DNA from 4 places in the Aliiglaciecola sp. LCG003 genome. Region 2 is predicted to be linked to each of the others. Evidence: predicted binding sites of a transcription regulator. Region 2 holds the regulator's gene; each other region holds the start of a gene.

Region 1 (4,302 bases), 1.8 Mb from region 2:
ATTGCTAATCTTGATGGTGTAAAGAGTGTTGATAACATGCTAACGGTTGTTAACGAAGACAGAGAAGAAGACAGCTCTGCCATGCAAACGTTAAAAGACACCAAAATAGAAACTGTGGTCAAAACCAAGCTTTTATTCGAGTCTGAGGTCCGTGGTCGTACCATAGAAGTTGAAGTGAAAAATGGTGCAGTTACGCTAACAGGTAATGTAGATTCTGACGCTGCCAAAGACCTAGCCGGTGCAATTGCTAAAAATACCAATGACGTTAAAAACGTGGTGAATAAACTTAAAGTGTCAAACAGCTAGGGATTTGTTCCTGAAGTTATAGTGGTAATAACGGTGCCTTTTAGGAGGCACCATTATTTATTTATTAGAAGGGACCAGCCATGAAATTTAAGCGAACCGCTACGCAGAAAAACGAGTTCAGTACGGATAAAATTAAACATTTTAATTGGTTTGATAAAATCAATAATGCCGCTACAGAAGTGAATCAGCATATTTCCCAGCCATTCGCTAAGCTTGATAACAAGAAACAAAAGTACAGCCACTGACAGAAGTGAACAACGTGATGATCAATAATATGTCCGTTCCACAAAAACCTGTTATAGCCCATCCCCTTGGTAAATCGGGGCAATTAACTATGTGTCTCTTATTTGTAAGTAGTTGTCCAGAAAAAACCGATATGGTTAACAATCTGTTCAGCCAAGAGTTCAAGGTGATTGGTTGTTCAAGTGGAAGATCCGCTCTCAAAGCTGCTCTCAAGGATGATATTGACGTTATCCTAATTGATGCTAATGTGAATGATATGACTGCTTTGGAGATGTGCAAGTTTATTCAGCGTAATCCCCTGACTCAAAACATCCCCTTTTTAGTGATGTCACACAATCCCACTATAGTAGAAGAAGAAACCGCACTTTTGCTTGGTGCCGCAGACTATTTTCCATCTGATGTGACACCATTGATTTTATTTAGCCGTGTCAAAACTCACATGGATTTGATTCACAAACATCGAGAGTTAGAATTGATTTCTAGCACAGACGGTTTGACTGGCTTGGCCAATCGAACTCAATTTGATACGACAATGCGAAGAGAGTGGCATTCAGCGCTTCGCGGCGGTTATCCTATTGCCGTTATTATGGTAGATATCGACGAATTCAAGCTCTACAATGATACCTTTGGCCATTTACAAGGTGATGAATGTTTAAGAAAAGTAGCCCTAGCAGTGGAGCTATCTAAACGCAGAGATGAAGATCTTGCTTGCCGCTTCGGAGGCGAAGAATTCATTCTTATATTGCCTTTCACTGATATAGATGGTGCCCGCCAAGTTGCTTCTACACTACTACAGAATGTTACAGAGCTATATTTAGTTCAGGCAAAGAAGGCACAACATCCTGCTGTCTCAGTCAGTGCTGGCATTGCAGTGCATACACCTTCTATGAATGATCAATATGAAATGACGCCAGAGGACTTGATTGAAAAAGCCGACGCCAGTTTATATAAGGCTAAAAACAATGGTAGAAATCGTTGGTGTTAAGGTTTAGGCCATTGCGGTAAGCCTTCTTAACATCCTTCTTTTTAGAGATCCCAAGCAGCACTAATTTAATTTGATACCGACCAATATCTTCTCATCAAAGCGTCAATCTTCTTAACCATGGGCGCTATTAAGGATGAATTGGCGTTCACAAAACATGTAATGAATGGCTTAAGAGCAGAGCTCAGCGGGCGTGAAATGGCCAAAGTAGCGGGTTTATACTTTGGCTATAAGGGGGGGCGCTTGAATGAGTTTTTTGATTCTACTCACCATCCGCAGCGTCTTGTACAGCTTCTCCTGCACTTTCAACATCTTTACCTACGCCCTCTATAGTGGCACAGGCACCTAGTGAAGCGGTTACAATTGCAATGATAAATAAATTTTTTAACTTTTTGAATTTAATGTCCATAAGATTATCCTTTTAAATATTAGTCTTTGGTTAAACAATGATATTGCGAATGTTAGTTTCACCAAGCTAATACCGTGCCAATACTCAAGCTATTGATTTTTATGGTTTTTATCTGGTTGCTTTAATGTTGATATTGAACTAACAACCATTTTTTACTGAAGGTTTGTAGTTTTTACACAGCAGTTCGCAGTCAAATCTTTCAAAGGGCGAAGTAGCGAAGCTAGAAATCTTGATATTCAAGTGTATGATTGGCCTGTTTGAGCCTAAATGATTAATATTATTGATAAGAAAAACAATATGAGTGATCCGACTCACTCATATCAGGGCACAAAAATTCAACCTGGTTTACCTGACCTGTGGTTTATCTACCAGCACAGATGCCTTAGAAGGACGGATATGAGAAGTACACTTTTAATTAGTAGTTTTGTTTTATTGGTGCTGGGCTGTGCTCAGCAAAATGAGCCCGCATCAAGTCAACTCGCGACCCAAGTTGGTCAAGCGAGTAGTTACCCTGTCACCCGCCAAGATGGCACTATAGATGATTACTTTGGCCAAAAAGTAGCCGACCCTTATCGTTGGTTGGAAGATGACATGAGTGAGGAAACCGCTCAATGGGTAAAGGATCAAAATCTGGCTACACTGAATTACTTGCAACAAATACCGTCGCGTCAAATCTTAAAGGAACGACTCACCACACTGTTCAATTACCAAAAAGTCGGTGCGCCATTCAAAGAAGGCCAATACACTTATTTCTATCAAAATGATGGTTTGCAGAACCAGTACGTTCTATATCGTCAACAGCAAGAGGGTGAAGCTGAGGTATTCCTCGACCCAAATAAGTTCAGTGATGATGGTACGACCTCGATGTCTTCTATAGAATTCAGTGAAGATGGCACTCTCGCGACTTACTTAATTTCTGAAGGTGGAAGTGATTGGCGAACCGCAGTTACTATCGATACTGAAAGCAAGCAGGAAGTTACTCCCCGATTAAACAACATCAAATTCAGTGGCATTGCCTGGAAGGGGAACCAAGGTTTTTTCTATTCTAGTTATGATAAACCCCAAGGTAGTGAATTATCGGCCAAAACTGATCAACATAAATTGTACTACCACCAGATTGGCACCACCCAATCTGACGATAAAGTCATTTTCGGTGCTATCCCAGAACAAAAGCACCGATATGTTGGCGGGCAAGTCACCCGTGACGCTAAATACTTATTGATTAGAGCGACGAATATTACCTCTGGAAACAAGCTGTATCTGATGCCACTCAACCGCAATGAGAGTGTTTTGGTCCCTATTACTACCGATGGGAAATCAGACACTTATTTGCTCGATAGTGTAGGTGATGAATTGTTATTGGTTACCAATCTCAATGCTCCCAACAAGCGTATTGTTAAAGTAAAGGCGAGCCAGCCCTCTGTTAGAAATTGGCACGACCTTATTGCCGAAACAGACGATGTGTTAGCCCCAAGTACAGCGGGTGGATTTATTTATGCTCATTACATGGTGGATGCGATCTCCCTCGTTAAGCAATTTGATATGCAAGGTAACTTAGTTAGACAGATTACTTTGCCAGGCGTTGGCACCGCGAGTGGCTTCGATGGGAAGCGTGAACAAACCGAGATTTTCTTTAATTTCCAAAATTATAAAACACCTTACGCTATCTATAAATTGGATGTTGCTAGCGGCCAGTCAATTTTATACCGCAAGCCAGATATCAATTTCGACAGTGATCTTTATGAGTCTAAACAGGTGTTTTATGCATCGAAAGATGGCACCCAAATTCCGATGATTTTGACCTATAAAAAAGGGCTTGAACTGAACGGTACTAATCCGACTATTTTGTATGGTTATGGTGGATTTAATATTAATATTACGCCTAAATTCAGCTCATCTACTGCGGCTTGGTTAGAACAGGGAGGGGTTTATGCAGTGGCCAATCTGCGTGGTGGTGGCGAGTACGGAAAGAAGTGGCACAACGCCGGCATCAAAATGCAAAAGCAAAATGTGTTTGATGATTTTATCGCTGCTGCTGAATTTTTGATTGAACAGCAATACACATCCCCTGACTATTTGGCGATTAGAGGAGGTTCGAACGGTGGATTGCTGGTGGGCGCCGTAATGTTGCAACGCCCAGAATTGTTTAGGGTTGCCTTGCCTGCTGTAGGTGTACTGGACATGTTGCGTTATCATACCTTTACATCCGGTGCAGGTTGGGCCTATGACTATGGTACTTCAGCTGATAGTCCGGAAATGTTTAATTACTTGCTAGGTTACTCGCCATTGCATAATGTCAAAGCTGGAGTGCAATATCCCGCTACCTTAATAACAACAGGTGATCATGACGATAGGGTAGTGC
Region 2 (4,302 bases):
CTCGGTGACGGATCTGAACATCTGGATGGGACGCCCCAAAGGTCTTGGCTAAGGATTCGGCCACAAATACCGAACGATGTTGACCCCCAGTGCACCCGATAGCTACTGTCACATAACTGCGATTGTTACGTTCTAGGTGGGGCAGCCATGTGGAGATTAAGTTTTGGATTTGCCAAATAAATTTAGTCACTATAGGTTGAGAGCCAAGAAATATTTCAACCGCAGCATCAAGGCCCGTAAGATGTTTTAAATCCGGCTCCCAGTGTGGGTTGGGTAAGAAGCGGGCATCAAACACATAGTCGGCGTCTTTAGGGATCCCGTACTTAAAGCCAAATGATTCAAATACCAATACTAATCTTGAGCTCTTTTTACCTAAGATACGTTCACGAACTAATTCAGCTAGTTGATGTACCGATAATTTATCAGTATCCAGGTATAAATCGGCTCGCTCAGCGATAGGCGCTAATAGCTGTCCTTCGGCTTGAATTGCATCAGACAAAGATTTGTTCTGGCGTGAAAGAGGGTGCAGACGACGGGTTTCGCTGAATCGTTTTATCAGCATATCGTCGCTGGCATCTAGATAGACAATGGTCATATCCCAAGTGGAGGGTAAGTAGTCAAGTATCTCTACTAATTCCCCCGGGATCTTAGGTAAATTCCGTACATCGATACTGACTGCCACCTGATCGTATTCGTCCACCACTGTGTGAGTAAGGGTGGGTAGTAAGTTGACCGGAATATTATCAACACAGTAATAACCTAAATCTTCTAAGGCCCGCAGAGCGATAGACTTACCTGAGCCAGAACGGCCACTTATGATGATCAATTTCATCCAATGATTGCCTCATACAATTGCCCATCAGTCTCGCATTTTCGGAGTACTTTAAGGACTTCCTTATCACTGAGTCTAGTTGCTATGGTTGCCAAGGTTTGCAAATGCCCTTGGGCTTGTTCTTCAGGAACCAAAATGGCGAAGAAAATGTCAACCGGACAATTATCTATAGCATCAAAGGCTATAGCGGGTTTACAGGTTATTAATATGGCCAAAACCTTATCAATGCCTTGCAAACGGCCATGGGGTAACGCAATGCCATTACCAATTCCAGTGCTACCAAGTTTTTCACGACTTAACAGGCTCGTAAGTATATCGGTTTGATCAATGTCGGGCAGCTTTTGGGCTGCGAGTTGACTGATGATTTCTAATATACGCTTTTTGCTCGTCCCCTGAACTGCACAGCTTGTGCAGTCAGGAGTAAGTATGTCTCTAATTTCCATTAAGATTCAAATTTTAGGTTAATGGCGCTTAACTTTTTCCTTATGCTTGATCACCTGTCGATCAAGCTTGTCAATCAAACTATCAATAGCCGCATACATGTCGTTATGCTCAGAAGTGGCGAAAACTTCGCCTCCTGTCATGTGAACGGTTGCTTCGGCTTTTTGATTGAGTTTCTCGACATTTAGGATTACATGAACATTGTTTATATGGTCAAAATGTCGTTCTAACTTAGTAAATTTCGTGTCTACATAGTCTCGCAATGAATCTGTAATTTCTACATGATGGCCAGTAAGGTTAATTTGCATAAAGCGTCTTCCTTCTGTTGATGAGCCTACAGCAGGCTCTTGCGTTGATTAGACGGTGGGATCGAAAGAGACTCCCGATATTTTGCTATGGTCCGTCGGGCAACCTGTATACCTTGGTCAGCCAACAGTTGAGCAATTTTGCTATCGCTTAATGGTTTCGTCGTAATTTCAGACGCTACCAGCTTTTTAATCAGAGCGCGTATGGCGGTAGATGAACATTCTCCACCTGAGTCAGTCGCCACGTGGCTTGAGAAAAAGTATTTTAATTCAAAAATCCCACGGGGTGTATGCATATACTTTTGCGTAGTTACCCTTGAAATGGTTGATTCATGCATGTCGACCATTTCCGCGACGTCATTTAACACCATAGGTTTCATCATTTCCGGGCCGTGCTCGAAAAATCCAATTTGCTGTTGAACGATACAATTGGCCACTTTTAACAAGGTATCATTTCGGCTTTCAAGGCTTTTAATAAACCATTTGGCTTCTTGCATATGAGAACGGATAAATTGGCTGTCACTGGTATTTTTGGCACTACGGCTCATTGCTGCATATTGCTGATTCACGTTTAACTTGGGCAAGCTGTCTGGATTTAATTCGACTTGCCATCTGCCACTTTTTTTCATTACCGTTACATCAGGAATAACATATTCAGGCTCACCAATAAGTAATGCACTTCCAGGACGTGGATTCAATGTTTGCAACAAGCGCATGGCTTCCCGTAACTCTTCTTCTTTCAAACGCGTCTTACGCATAAGAGTACGATAATCTTTACTGCCGAGAAGTTCCGCATGCTCACCAATTAATAATTTAGCCTCAGCTAACCAAGGTGTGTCCGCTGAAAATTGATTGAGCTGAATCATTAGGCATTCTTGTGGGGAGCGAGAACCTGAGCCTATGGGATCAAACATTTGAATGCGCTTGAGTACGCATTCTACTTCGTCAAGCTCTACTTCATCATCATCGAGACTGGCTAACACCTCTTCGGTGCTCATGGTTAAATAGCCAGATTCATCAATTGAATCAATAATTGCGGTAGCGATGGCGATATCTAAATCGGAAAAATGAGTGAGGCGCATTTGCCACAACAAATGATCTTGGATGTTGTCTGTGGTTTCACCTTGAAATATTTGGTCATCATCACCACCACCACCGCTGATGGAAGCCGGAGCGGAAGACGCGCTAATGTAGTCATCCCAAGTACTATCAATGGGTAATTCGTCAGGTAAATCGTTTTTCTCTAATGCCTCATTTGTGTCCATAGTGTCGGCACTTGCAGAGATAATCTCGTCCGCTTCGTTACCATTATTTTCAGCTAATGCAGCGTCACCGCTAGGGCCATCAGAGCCTTCTTCTATCTCCAATAACGGATTAGACTCAAGCGCCTCTTGTATTTCCTGTTGGAGATCAAGGGTCGACAGTTGCAGCAATCGAATAGCCTGCTGAAGCTGCGGAGTCATTGTGAGTTGTTGGCTAAATTTTAACTGTAACGAGGGTTTCATTTATTTTTTAAGTTCTTACTCAGTTAGCCAGAAAGCTGTGGGTTAAATTCTTGATACCTTAACTATAGCTTGAATTGCTCACCAAGGTATACATCTCTCACTTGTTGATTATTTAATACTTCTTCTGCGGTGCCTGATGCGATCAGTTCACCATGACTTACTATATAGGCTTTTTCACAGACATCCAAAGTTTCCCGAACATTATGATCCGTTATTAACACCCCAATACCTCGCTCGCGCAAGTGTTGAATAATCTTTTTTATATCATTTACCGAAATAGGATCAACACCAGCAAAAGGTTCATCAAGCAGAATAAACTCGGGGGATGCAGCCAAGGCCCTGGCAATTTCAACTCGTCGTCTTTCGCCACCAGACAGGCTCATTCCTAAACTGTTTCGAATGTGGTTAATATTGAATTCATCTAACAAAGAATCGGCTTGTTCTTCTCGCTGTGTAGCGCTTAGCTCTTTGCGGGTTTGCAAAATAGCCATAATATTTTGATACACAGTAAGCTTGCGAAAGATGGACGACTCTTGAGGTAAATAACCTATACCTTCGCGGGCTCTGATATGCATGGGCTGAAAGGTCAGTTCTTTCTGATCAATCATGATCTCGCCTTTATCCAAGGGCACCAAGCCCACTATCATATAGAATGTAGTGGTTTTACCCGCGCCATTGGGACCCAACAAACCGACAATTTGTCCAGTGGACACCTCTAAGCTAACGTCGCGTACTACTTGTCTAGATTTGTACGCTTTGGCTAGATTGGTTGCTCTTAAGGTAGCCATTAAGGTTTTTTATCCTGTTCAAGTTGCTGCTCAGATTCTTTATCATCTGATTTTTTGCGTAAACTGTCCGGCTGAAAAATCGCGGTTACTCCACCTTCACCGTTGTCGCTGCTCTCTGCTACCAGTTGTTCCAGTTCCATATTAAAGATAATCGACTCACCCTTAACTAAACTACTATCCTGATTCAGCTCAGCATTTCCAGAAAGGGTTAGGGTTCTGCTACTGACTTCATATTTGATTTCATTCGCAGCGGCACTTATGGAGCCTCCATCATCAAGTTTCTGGGTATACTTGGCAGGCTCTCCTCTGGCGATGAAAATTTCTTTGCCTTCCCCTAGGCCGGCAATGACTTCTACTTCATCCGCTAAAATCTCCAACGAACCTTGAGTGATTTTGACATCTTTGCGAAAAATGGATGTTTTGGTTTTGCC
Region 3 (4,302 bases), 600 kb from region 2:
AAACTTAGGCGATGCATATAACGAGACCGTGGCCTTGCGTAACGCCATCAACAAAGGGATGATTGACGGTCCCCGCGTATTCACCGCCGCAAAAGCGATTGCCACTACTGGTGGGCATGCTGATCCAACCAACGGACAGGCAAAAGTCATCACCACTGATCCAGGCCCGATAGAGGGCGTAGTCAATGGCGTTGCTGAGGCCCGTAAAGCCGTTCGTCAGCGCTACAAAGATGGCGCTGATTTAATCAAAATCACTGCCACGGGCGGAGTACTCTCAGTTGCTAAAAGCGGCCAAAATCCACAGTTTATGCAAGACGAACTTCAAGCGATTGTCGAAACCGCAAAAGACTACGGCATGACCATCGCGGTTCACGCCCACGGCAAAGAGGGCATGCGTCGTGCCATTGTTGCGGGTGTTACCTCCATAGAGCACGGCACATACATGGATAAAGAAATCTTCAAATTAATGAAAGAAAATGGTACCTACTATGTGCCCACCATCATGGCTGGTAACTGGGTAGCAGAAAAAGCCAAAATTGATGGTTTCTTCCCAGATGTTGTCCGCCCCAAGGCAGCAGAGATAGGCCCGAAAATAATGAATACCTTTTCTGCCGCTTATAAGTCAGGGGTCAATATCGCTTTTGGTACTGACTCTGGTGTGTCGGCACATGGTGATAACGGACTAGAATTTGTCCTGATGGTGGAAGGGGGTATGAAACCCATCGAAGCGATACGCAGCGCTACCTATCACGGCGCAGTTCTACTCAATGAACTCGACCGTCTTGGCACCATTGAACAAGGTAAGTTGGCAGATATGGTGGCTGTGAAAGGCGATCCTCTTACTAATATTGCAGAAATGCAAGATATCGATTTTGTCATGAAAGACGGCAAGGTCTACCTGTATAAATAGGCCTAACCCCACTTTATGCTAATTAGGAAAGTAACTGAGCAAAGCCTACAGCAAAGAAGCACGTAGGTAACTGATAATGTCACCAATATAAGCTGTTAGGGTGTGAACAATAATAGCTTTTATCCGGCCTTTGATCCGGAAGCCCACTAAGGTCGTTTAAGTATAAAAAACAGGGAAATGAACATGAAATTACGTAATACCACAATTACCTTAATAACGGCTATGGGTTTAACCCTTAGCAGCGCATCGGCTTTCGCCGAGCATCACAGTATCGCGGATAAAGTTAAACAGGCAATGCAAAGCGACATTCGGACCGATGCTGAAAAAGAGCGGGATGATAATCGCTTACCGGCTCAAACCTTAGAATTTTTTGGTTTGCAGGAAGACATGCGCATTTTAGAACTGATCCCAGGTGGTGGTTGGTATACTAAAATTCTAGCCCCACTGGTTGCCGAAAAAGGTCAATATTATGCAGCTATGGGAACGAGTGGCATAAAGGAACGACTAACCAATACTGCTGGCTTTGAGAAAATTCAGATCGTTGCCGAAGATGCAAAATTATGGCGTGAAGAAGGGGACAGATTTTATTCTCTCGATTTAAATGGGTTCGGTGTAAACAATATAGACATAGTGTTCACCTTTAGAAATTATCACAATTTCAATGCCCAAGGCCGAGCAGCAATGAATAAAGCCGCCTTTGAAGCGCTCAAGCCCGGCGGAATTTATGCGGTTGTGGACCACACTGCAAGACATATGGAGCCGATGAACGGTGCGAATCGTCGCCGCGTCGATCCGGTATTAGCCATCAAAGAAATCCAAGCGGCTGGTTTTGAGTTTGTTGATTACTCAGACATACACTACCGTCAAGATGATGAATTAGAATATGAAGTAGGCGCCAAGTCAGTGACCGGCAACACCGATCGTTGGACCATGAAGTTTCGCAAACCTAACTAGCCAATTCCTTGCTAGTCTAGATATTTAAATTTTATTGAGCAGGGCTGTCGGTCATCTTCACGGCCCTGACTCATTTAGCTCAAAAAATATGCAGCCAGTGTCGAGCTTTTTAACATCATACTTCCCATAGCGCAAAAAAATGAGTTAACCCACTGATATATAGCCATTAAAATATGGCCTGATATTTGCTTTGTCAGTGTATGAAAAAAAATTATCTCCGCCTCAACCACCTCTAATTTTTCTTGTATCAGTTAATTGTTAAGGAAGTAAAATGAAAATCAAGTCAATCAAAACATTGTTAGCGGGTCTACTCGTCTCTTCTGTGTTGTGCTCAGGTATAGCTAATGCCACCGTAATCACAGGATCCTTTACAGGTACAGATGCAGGCGAAGGACTAGATTTTCAAGGCCTGTTTGACTATGCAGTAAACGTACGTGGTCCTGGTGGCATAACTATTGGTGATGCCAACTTTACCGATGATAATGCTGCTGGTGTGTCAATTTTTGCAGCAAATAACATACTCAATTGGCACAATGCTAGTTATGGCGCATCTGCCGATGATGACGGTCTTGAAACAGTGATGCGTTCTATTCGTTGGAGTAACGCCGGAACTGATGTTGTCCGAGTCGACCTTGCGAATCTAGTGATTGGAAACGACTATTCACTGCAGTTATTATTTGCTGAAAACTGCTGTAGTCGTGGTTTTGATGTTTCTGTTGAAGGTCAACAAATCGTAGATGACTTTGCTCCTTCGGTTCAACAAGGTGGCATTGGGGTTAACTCTGTTGGCGCATTTGTACGTTTTGACTTCACAGCAACAGATGAAACCTTGAATATTGCAATGGGTGGCAGCGCAGCGGGCTTTCCTGACAATAATCCAATCATCAATGGCTTAACTTTGGAAAATACCACTCAAGTACCAGAGCCAACCTCTCTTGCCATTTTAGGTCTAGGGTTATTAGGACTTGGTTTACGCAAACGTCGTTAATCTAGTCAGCGTTTAATTTCCACAAAAAAAGCCGCTTTCGCGGCTTTTTTATTGGTCGTCAATAAAACTACAAACCTTTTCGAATCAAATATTTGTATGGGCTAGCGTCAGTGTAAGCCTTCACTAACGTATGATTCATAAAACGACAAAAGCTAGGAATATCGCGAGTGGTAGAATGGTCATCAGCAATAATACTTAGCGTTTGCCCGTCATCCATTCTGCGGATTTGCAAACGTACCATCATCACAGGCTCTGGACAGCGTAAACCCAAAGCGTCCAAATGTTGATCGGCTTGGGCGAACTCGTCTAATCCCTCGTTACTAGATCCCATAATCCTGCCGGTATTGTTCAATATTGGCCAAGTGGGCTTTCATTTCCGGTTTATCTTGTAGATATTCGACTAAATCGGACAAGCTAATAATCGAGATCACTTGGGTATTAAAATCCCGTTCAACTTCTTGAATCGCAGAAAGTTCGGCTTTGCCTTTTTCTTGGCGATCCAGTGCAATCAACACTCCGGCCAAAGTCGCGCCATGGGCATCAATCAACTGCATTGATTCACGAATAGCCGTACCAGCAGTAATCACGTCATCCACCAGCATGATCCTGCCTTTAAGTGGACTGCCAACCAAAGTGCCGCCTTCACCATGGGTTTTAGCTTCTTTGCGATTAAAACAATAAGGCGTGTCGACATCATGTTTGTCAGCAAGGGCAACCGCGGTGGTGGTAGCAATGGGAATGCCTTTATAAGCAGGGCCAAACAACACATCAAATTCTATCTTTGAGGTGATCAATGCTTGAGCATAAAACTGGCCCAATTTAGCTAAATCACCGCCAGTATTAAACAAGCCAGCATTGAAGAAGTACGGACTGTTACGGCCAGACTTTAACGTGAATTGGCCAAACTTAAGGACCTCACGTTGCAAGGCAAACTCAATAAAAGCTTTTTGATAATCTTGCATAACCAGACTCTCAAGTTGAATTAATTTAACGCGCTTTTTTGAATATCGAACAGCTCACGTAAACCGTGTTTGGCTAGTTCTAGCATCTCGTGCATTTCTTCAAAGGTAAAAGGTTCGCCTTCGGCCGTACCTTGTATTTCAATCAATTTACCGGTATCCGTCATAACAACGTTCATATCAGTTTCAGCGTCAGCATCTTCTACATATTCTAAATCAGAAATCGCGTTACCTTTATAAACACCAACCGATAATGCTGCAATCATGTGCTTCAACGGATTGGTTTTTAATATACCTTTACTGCGCATCCATGTAAGTGCGTCAACCATAGCAACACAAGCACCGGTTATAGAAGCCGTGCGCGTGCCACCGTCAGCCTGAATTACATCGCAATCTAGCGTGATCGTATTTTCACCAAGTAATTTCAGATCAACCGCTGCACGCAATGAACGGGCAATTAAGCGTTGGATCTCAAGTGTACGTCCGCCTTG
Region 4 (4,302 bases), 500 kb from region 2:
CAAAAAAACTTTGATAGCGCTGCAGAGGTCGCCAAGCAATGGATCTCGGAACAGCCAGATAATATCACCGCGTTTAATTTACTTGCAGAGATATATACAGTTTCCGGTCAGCTTGAACTTGCCAAGCTGACACACAAGCGGGCTTTGGATGTTGCGCCGAATAATCCGACCTCTCTTAAGTTTTTAGCGAAGGAAGCTGAAGAACAGGGTAACAATAAAGATGCCTTAGTATTACTTGAACGAGCAGCTAAGGAAAATCCAGAATATTTGCAAGCATCATTTGAGTATTTAGTGGCGGCTCAAGCGCAAGGTTCCTCACAAACAAAAGATGCTCTGAGTCTGATAAAGGCTATCCATGAAAAGGATCCTAATGACTTAGAGAAGAAGCTGAATTATGCTCGTGCGCTAGTTTTGCAGTCTAAACCTCAACAAGTGCTCGATGTTCTAACTACTGTTAAAGCCCAACCTGATTTACCGGTATTTTACTGGAAAGCACAAGCAGACAGCCTGTTAGCTTTAAATAATCCATCGGATGCATTAAACGTGTATTTGAAATGGCAACAGTTGGAACCCATGCGCAGAGAGCCTTGGCTGGCGGCTATCGTTATTTATGATGGTATTAGAGATTTAGTTGGCGCGCTGGATACGGTTAAACGGGCGCAGAATTTTCATCAAAATGATGCTGAGTTTAAGGTGATGGAAGTTCATTATAGTTTGATCAATGGCAATGTATCAGTGGCTCAGCGGTTATTAAATAATCTTCCTGCCCATGTTAAGTCAAGCAACATGGTTAAAGGCTTACAGGGACAGATTTATTATGCAGAGAAAAAATTCTCTAAAGCGCTTCCTCTGCTGCAGGCTTACTATGATGAAAGCGGTGATGGGCGGTTCGTTCTTTATATGGCTGAAGTCAAGAAGCAATTAAATGAGCCACAAGGCGCAACTGATCTATTAGAGAAGCATTTACAAGTTCGGAAATTAGATCTTAATACAAGAGCAAGATTAGCCGAAATGTATATGCAGGAATTCCCTGAAAAAGCAATTGAACACTATGTATTCTTAGTTGAGTATTTACCGGAAAATATAATTGTACTAAACAATTTAGGCTGGCTGTACGGGCAAACAGGGGAGACAGTTAAAGCGGTGGATTATGCAGAAAAAGCGGTAGCGCTGCGACCTGAAAACCCTATGATGCTGGATACTCTAGGTGTCGCATTATTGAAAAATGGTGATCTGAAAAGAGCATTAGAAGTTAGTAAAAAAGCATTTGATTTGCAGCCAAGTAACCAGGACTATCGAATACATTACGAAGCGGCTCAAAAAGCGAATCAATAATAGCACTTGGGGGTAATTAAAGTGTCAGCATTTTTAACACTCCCCAACAGTCATAAATAAAAAACAACGTAAAAACAGTGAGTTAAAAGTTGGCCCGTAATATGCTTTATACAATCATGGAAAGCTAGACATGCAAAATAGCTTTAACAACTTTAACTTACTCGCTGGAGAATAAATATGAATTACAAGTCTTTAATAGCAGGGATGATTTTAGCAACTGGTTCTTCGGTAGCCATGGCTGATGCATTTTACATTGATGCAGGTGCTGATTTCGGTGATAACCTGAAAAATCAAGCTGCTGGTGCAACAACTACTGGTTGGTTAGAGCAAATGTCTTATAACTATTCGTCTTCAACATTGGTAACTGATGCTGATATGAATGGTCCAACTGCGGGTGATGCTATCACTACTACAGGTGGATTCATCAGTGGCCCTGCTGCTGGCGCTAATATCGCTAACAATGCCGTTGCTGGGTTTTTACCAAATCAATTCGGTACTGAAAGCCACAATGGTTTCGGTAACTGGGGTTTAACCTTCCAATTCGAACTATCTGGTACCTTAGGCCCTGGCTTAGCGACAGATTATAATACTGGTGAAATCACTTTCTATTATTTCACGCCAGGCTTTGCTAACACTAGCGAGTTTGTAGAATTGTTCACTCTTGATTTCTTGAGTGTGACACAGAGCTTAGGTGGTCCTTCGCTTAGAACTATGATTTCTTCAGTTGGTGCTGGTATGGTAAACGGTATTGCAGCTGGTGACGTATTGAACTTCGATAAAGGTTCTGCAGCTGATTTGGTTGATCAAGAAATTGACGGTTTCGGTTTTGTTGACTTCAACACTGATCCGCGTTTCGTGACAGTTATTGATAATAACGATGGTACCTTCACATTGGCTGGTAACCACGACGGTTCATTATCTTTCCAAATCCCTGAGCCTTCAAGCTTGGCGGTATTAGGTCTTGGTCTTTTAGGTTTGGCTGGCGCAGGTCGCAGACGTAAAAACTAAGATACTTTAAAAGTGTTAAAAAACCCGGCTTATGCCGGGTTTTTTATTTTCCGCTCAAAGTAGCTTAGCCAATACTTCTATCCATTATAGGCCCTATTTTTAAACAAGTTAAAATGAACCGGGTTAAGAGACGCTGTAAGAAGCCTGAAGAAAAACAATCATTTAAGAACAAAGTAGGCTAGGATCGAGAGGATAGATTGGCAGCTAAGATAACACATCAAATGTTAAACCTAGCCGCTAGAGTCAAGTGTGTGAATTAAACAATGATTAGAAGCACATAATGTTTAGTTTCATGCTTTAGCTCCACAACAGCGCTTTGGGGCCGTTCGTAAGCTATTATTATTTTAGCTAATATCCGCTGGTTTGGGCTTGCCTATGGCCTTTTTAACCATGGGAAACATGATGTACTTCTGTATAGGGTTTTTATTCCCCCAAGGACGCCATGTTCGTTTGGATTTGTTTTTGTAAGCATCTACATGCCATCCATGGGGGGCACACAGGACTTCTCCACGATTTAACAGGATTTTCAATACGTTACTATTTAGAACGCCTGCCGCTAATGAAATTCCCATTGGGGTCGATGGAACTTTCCCATGCCAAAAGTCGACTTTCGTTCTGTCAACTAGATAACTTAGTTGCAGCATTGCTGGCGATAAGCCCATAATTAAGTGATAAAACTTATCTTCTTCATTGAGTCCTTCTAAACAAAAATACTGCTCAAAAGACATTTTTCCAGGCATAAATACTAGCACTGCGGTTCCCATTCCCATAGGAGCAGCGGTGACGCAAGGGATATTCTTCTCATAACAACGTTGAAACACTTTTCGTCTAATATCCATAGCAAAGATATCCAAGCTATCTATATATAGATCCACACCGTCTAAAAAGTCCTCTAAATTTTCATCACTAATGCCGGTGTCGAAATTTTTTACACGAGATTCCGGGTTGATATTGGCAAGTATATCTTCCATTACCTTAGATTTTTCTAAGCCAAGGGTTTTCATGGAGGCACCGGCCTGACGATTAAAATTGACTAAATCATATTGGTCCATATCCGAAATATGGAAATTGCCAATACCTAGTCTGGCGCAAACAATCGCGTGATCACCGCCGACACCTCCCAAACCACCAATAGCCACTTTGCTGTTGCGAAGAATTTCTTGCTCTTCATCAGTCATCCAACCAATGTTTCTAGAAAATGCTTCTTTGTAGTCAAACATTATTAGTCTCTCTATGTTTGTTAGGGCAGTAACCAATCAATAGGGGCTATCTGTCACTTGGCGATCTCATATTATCGCTATCATCGATACTATTCACATATAAGAAAAGAGCTCAGCGACCTGATATACCTCAAATCTGGGGTTGTAATTCAATATCAATATTTTGTAATAAGGCTTTAAAGTCTTGTTTTAAATTCTGCTCAACTTGTTTAGGTTGGATGTAGTAGGGAGCTCTTTTGCCGTGGTAGTCAATGACAGGTCCAATTTGCTCAAAGGGCAATCCTACAAAACGCATGCTTCTGGCTAGACGAGGTTCAACCATAACAAAGCAATGATTGATATTTTTCTTCAATAAAATTGAAGTGGCCGACAAATATAAACCTACCGCAATAAAGGGGAAACACCTTAATTCTGTTTCAGAGTATATTTCTTTATTGATCATACCTATCGCTGCCCCTTCGTAATTATCCATTTTACGACGTCTGAATTGGGCTGGAACGGCTAATCTTGAAATTTCACAAATGTCATTCCGAGCAAAATTATCGGGAAACAAGTCAGGGCGCTGAATGGCTTCTTTACAATATAGTTCTATCGGCAGCAGTTGACTTGGGTTATCTGAAACAATCAATCTGACGGTGCCAGCAAACAGCTCACTGGATTTATGCTGAATCAGACAATGCAGGGCATGCTTATCAAACTCGTCCGTTTCTAATCTATCATCTCGCTCCGGTTCGAAATG

Evidence for each region. The regulator sigma-54, encoded in region 2, starts transcription at its own class of promoters, with help from an activator protein. The targets are predictions, from matches to a motif close to GTTGGCACGNNNNTNGNNT.
Region 1: the regulator sigma-54 is predicted to act here: its motif matches at 2,004-2,022, upstream of QR722_RS08415 (entericidin A/B family lipoprotein).
Region 3: the regulator sigma-54 is predicted to act here: its motif matches at 2,037-2,055, upstream of QR722_RS18965 (PEP-CTERM sorting domain-containing protein).
Region 4: the regulator sigma-54 is predicted to act here: its motif matches at 1,424-1,442, upstream of QR722_RS14105 (PEP-CTERM sorting domain-containing protein).

Annotation. Positions count from the first base shown of each region.
Region 1 covers NZ_CP128185.1:1,955,368-1,959,669, forward strand. The annotation lists gene QR722_RS08400 (BON domain-containing protein) at 1-306, shown strand, start outside; gene QR722_RS08405 (hypothetical protein) at 387-551, shown strand; gene QR722_RS08410 (GGDEF domain-containing response regulator) at 641-1,534, shown strand; gene QR722_RS08415 (entericidin A/B family lipoprotein) at 1,794-1,940, opposite strand; gene QR722_RS08420 (prolyl oligopeptidase family serine peptidase) at 2,337-4,302, shown strand, end outside.
Region 2 covers NZ_CP128185.1:3,726,431-3,730,732, reverse strand. The annotation lists gene rapZ (RNase adapter RapZ) at 1-832, opposite strand, end outside; gene ptsN (PTS IIA-like nitrogen regulatory protein PtsN) at 829-1,275, opposite strand; gene hpf (ribosome hibernation promoting factor) at 1,294-1,581, opposite strand; gene QR722_RS16225 (RNA polymerase factor sigma-54) at 1,608-3,083, opposite strand; gene lptB (LPS export ABC transporter ATP-binding protein) at 3,146-3,871, opposite strand; gene lptA (lipopolysaccharide transport periplasmic protein LptA) at 3,871-4,302, opposite strand, start outside.
Region 3 covers NZ_CP128185.1:4,329,484-4,333,785, forward strand. The annotation lists gene QR722_RS18955 (metal-dependent hydrolase family protein) at 1-910, shown strand, start outside; gene QR722_RS18960 (class I SAM-dependent methyltransferase) at 1,094-1,864, shown strand; gene QR722_RS18965 (PEP-CTERM sorting domain-containing protein) at 2,136-2,852, shown strand; gene tusA (sulfurtransferase TusA) at 2,920-3,183, opposite strand; gene pyrE (orotate phosphoribosyltransferase) at 3,173-3,814, opposite strand; gene rph (ribonuclease PH) at 3,835-4,302, opposite strand, start outside.
Region 4 covers NZ_CP128185.1:3,222,694-3,226,995, reverse strand. The annotation lists gene prsT (XrtA/PEP-CTERM system TPR-repeat protein PrsT) at 1-1,335, shown strand, start outside; gene QR722_RS14105 (PEP-CTERM sorting domain-containing protein) at 1,513-2,343, shown strand; gene QR722_RS14100 (ThiF family adenylyltransferase) at 2,688-3,563, opposite strand; gene QR722_RS14095 (PEP-CTERM/exosortase system-associated acyltransferase) at 3,694-4,302, opposite strand, start outside.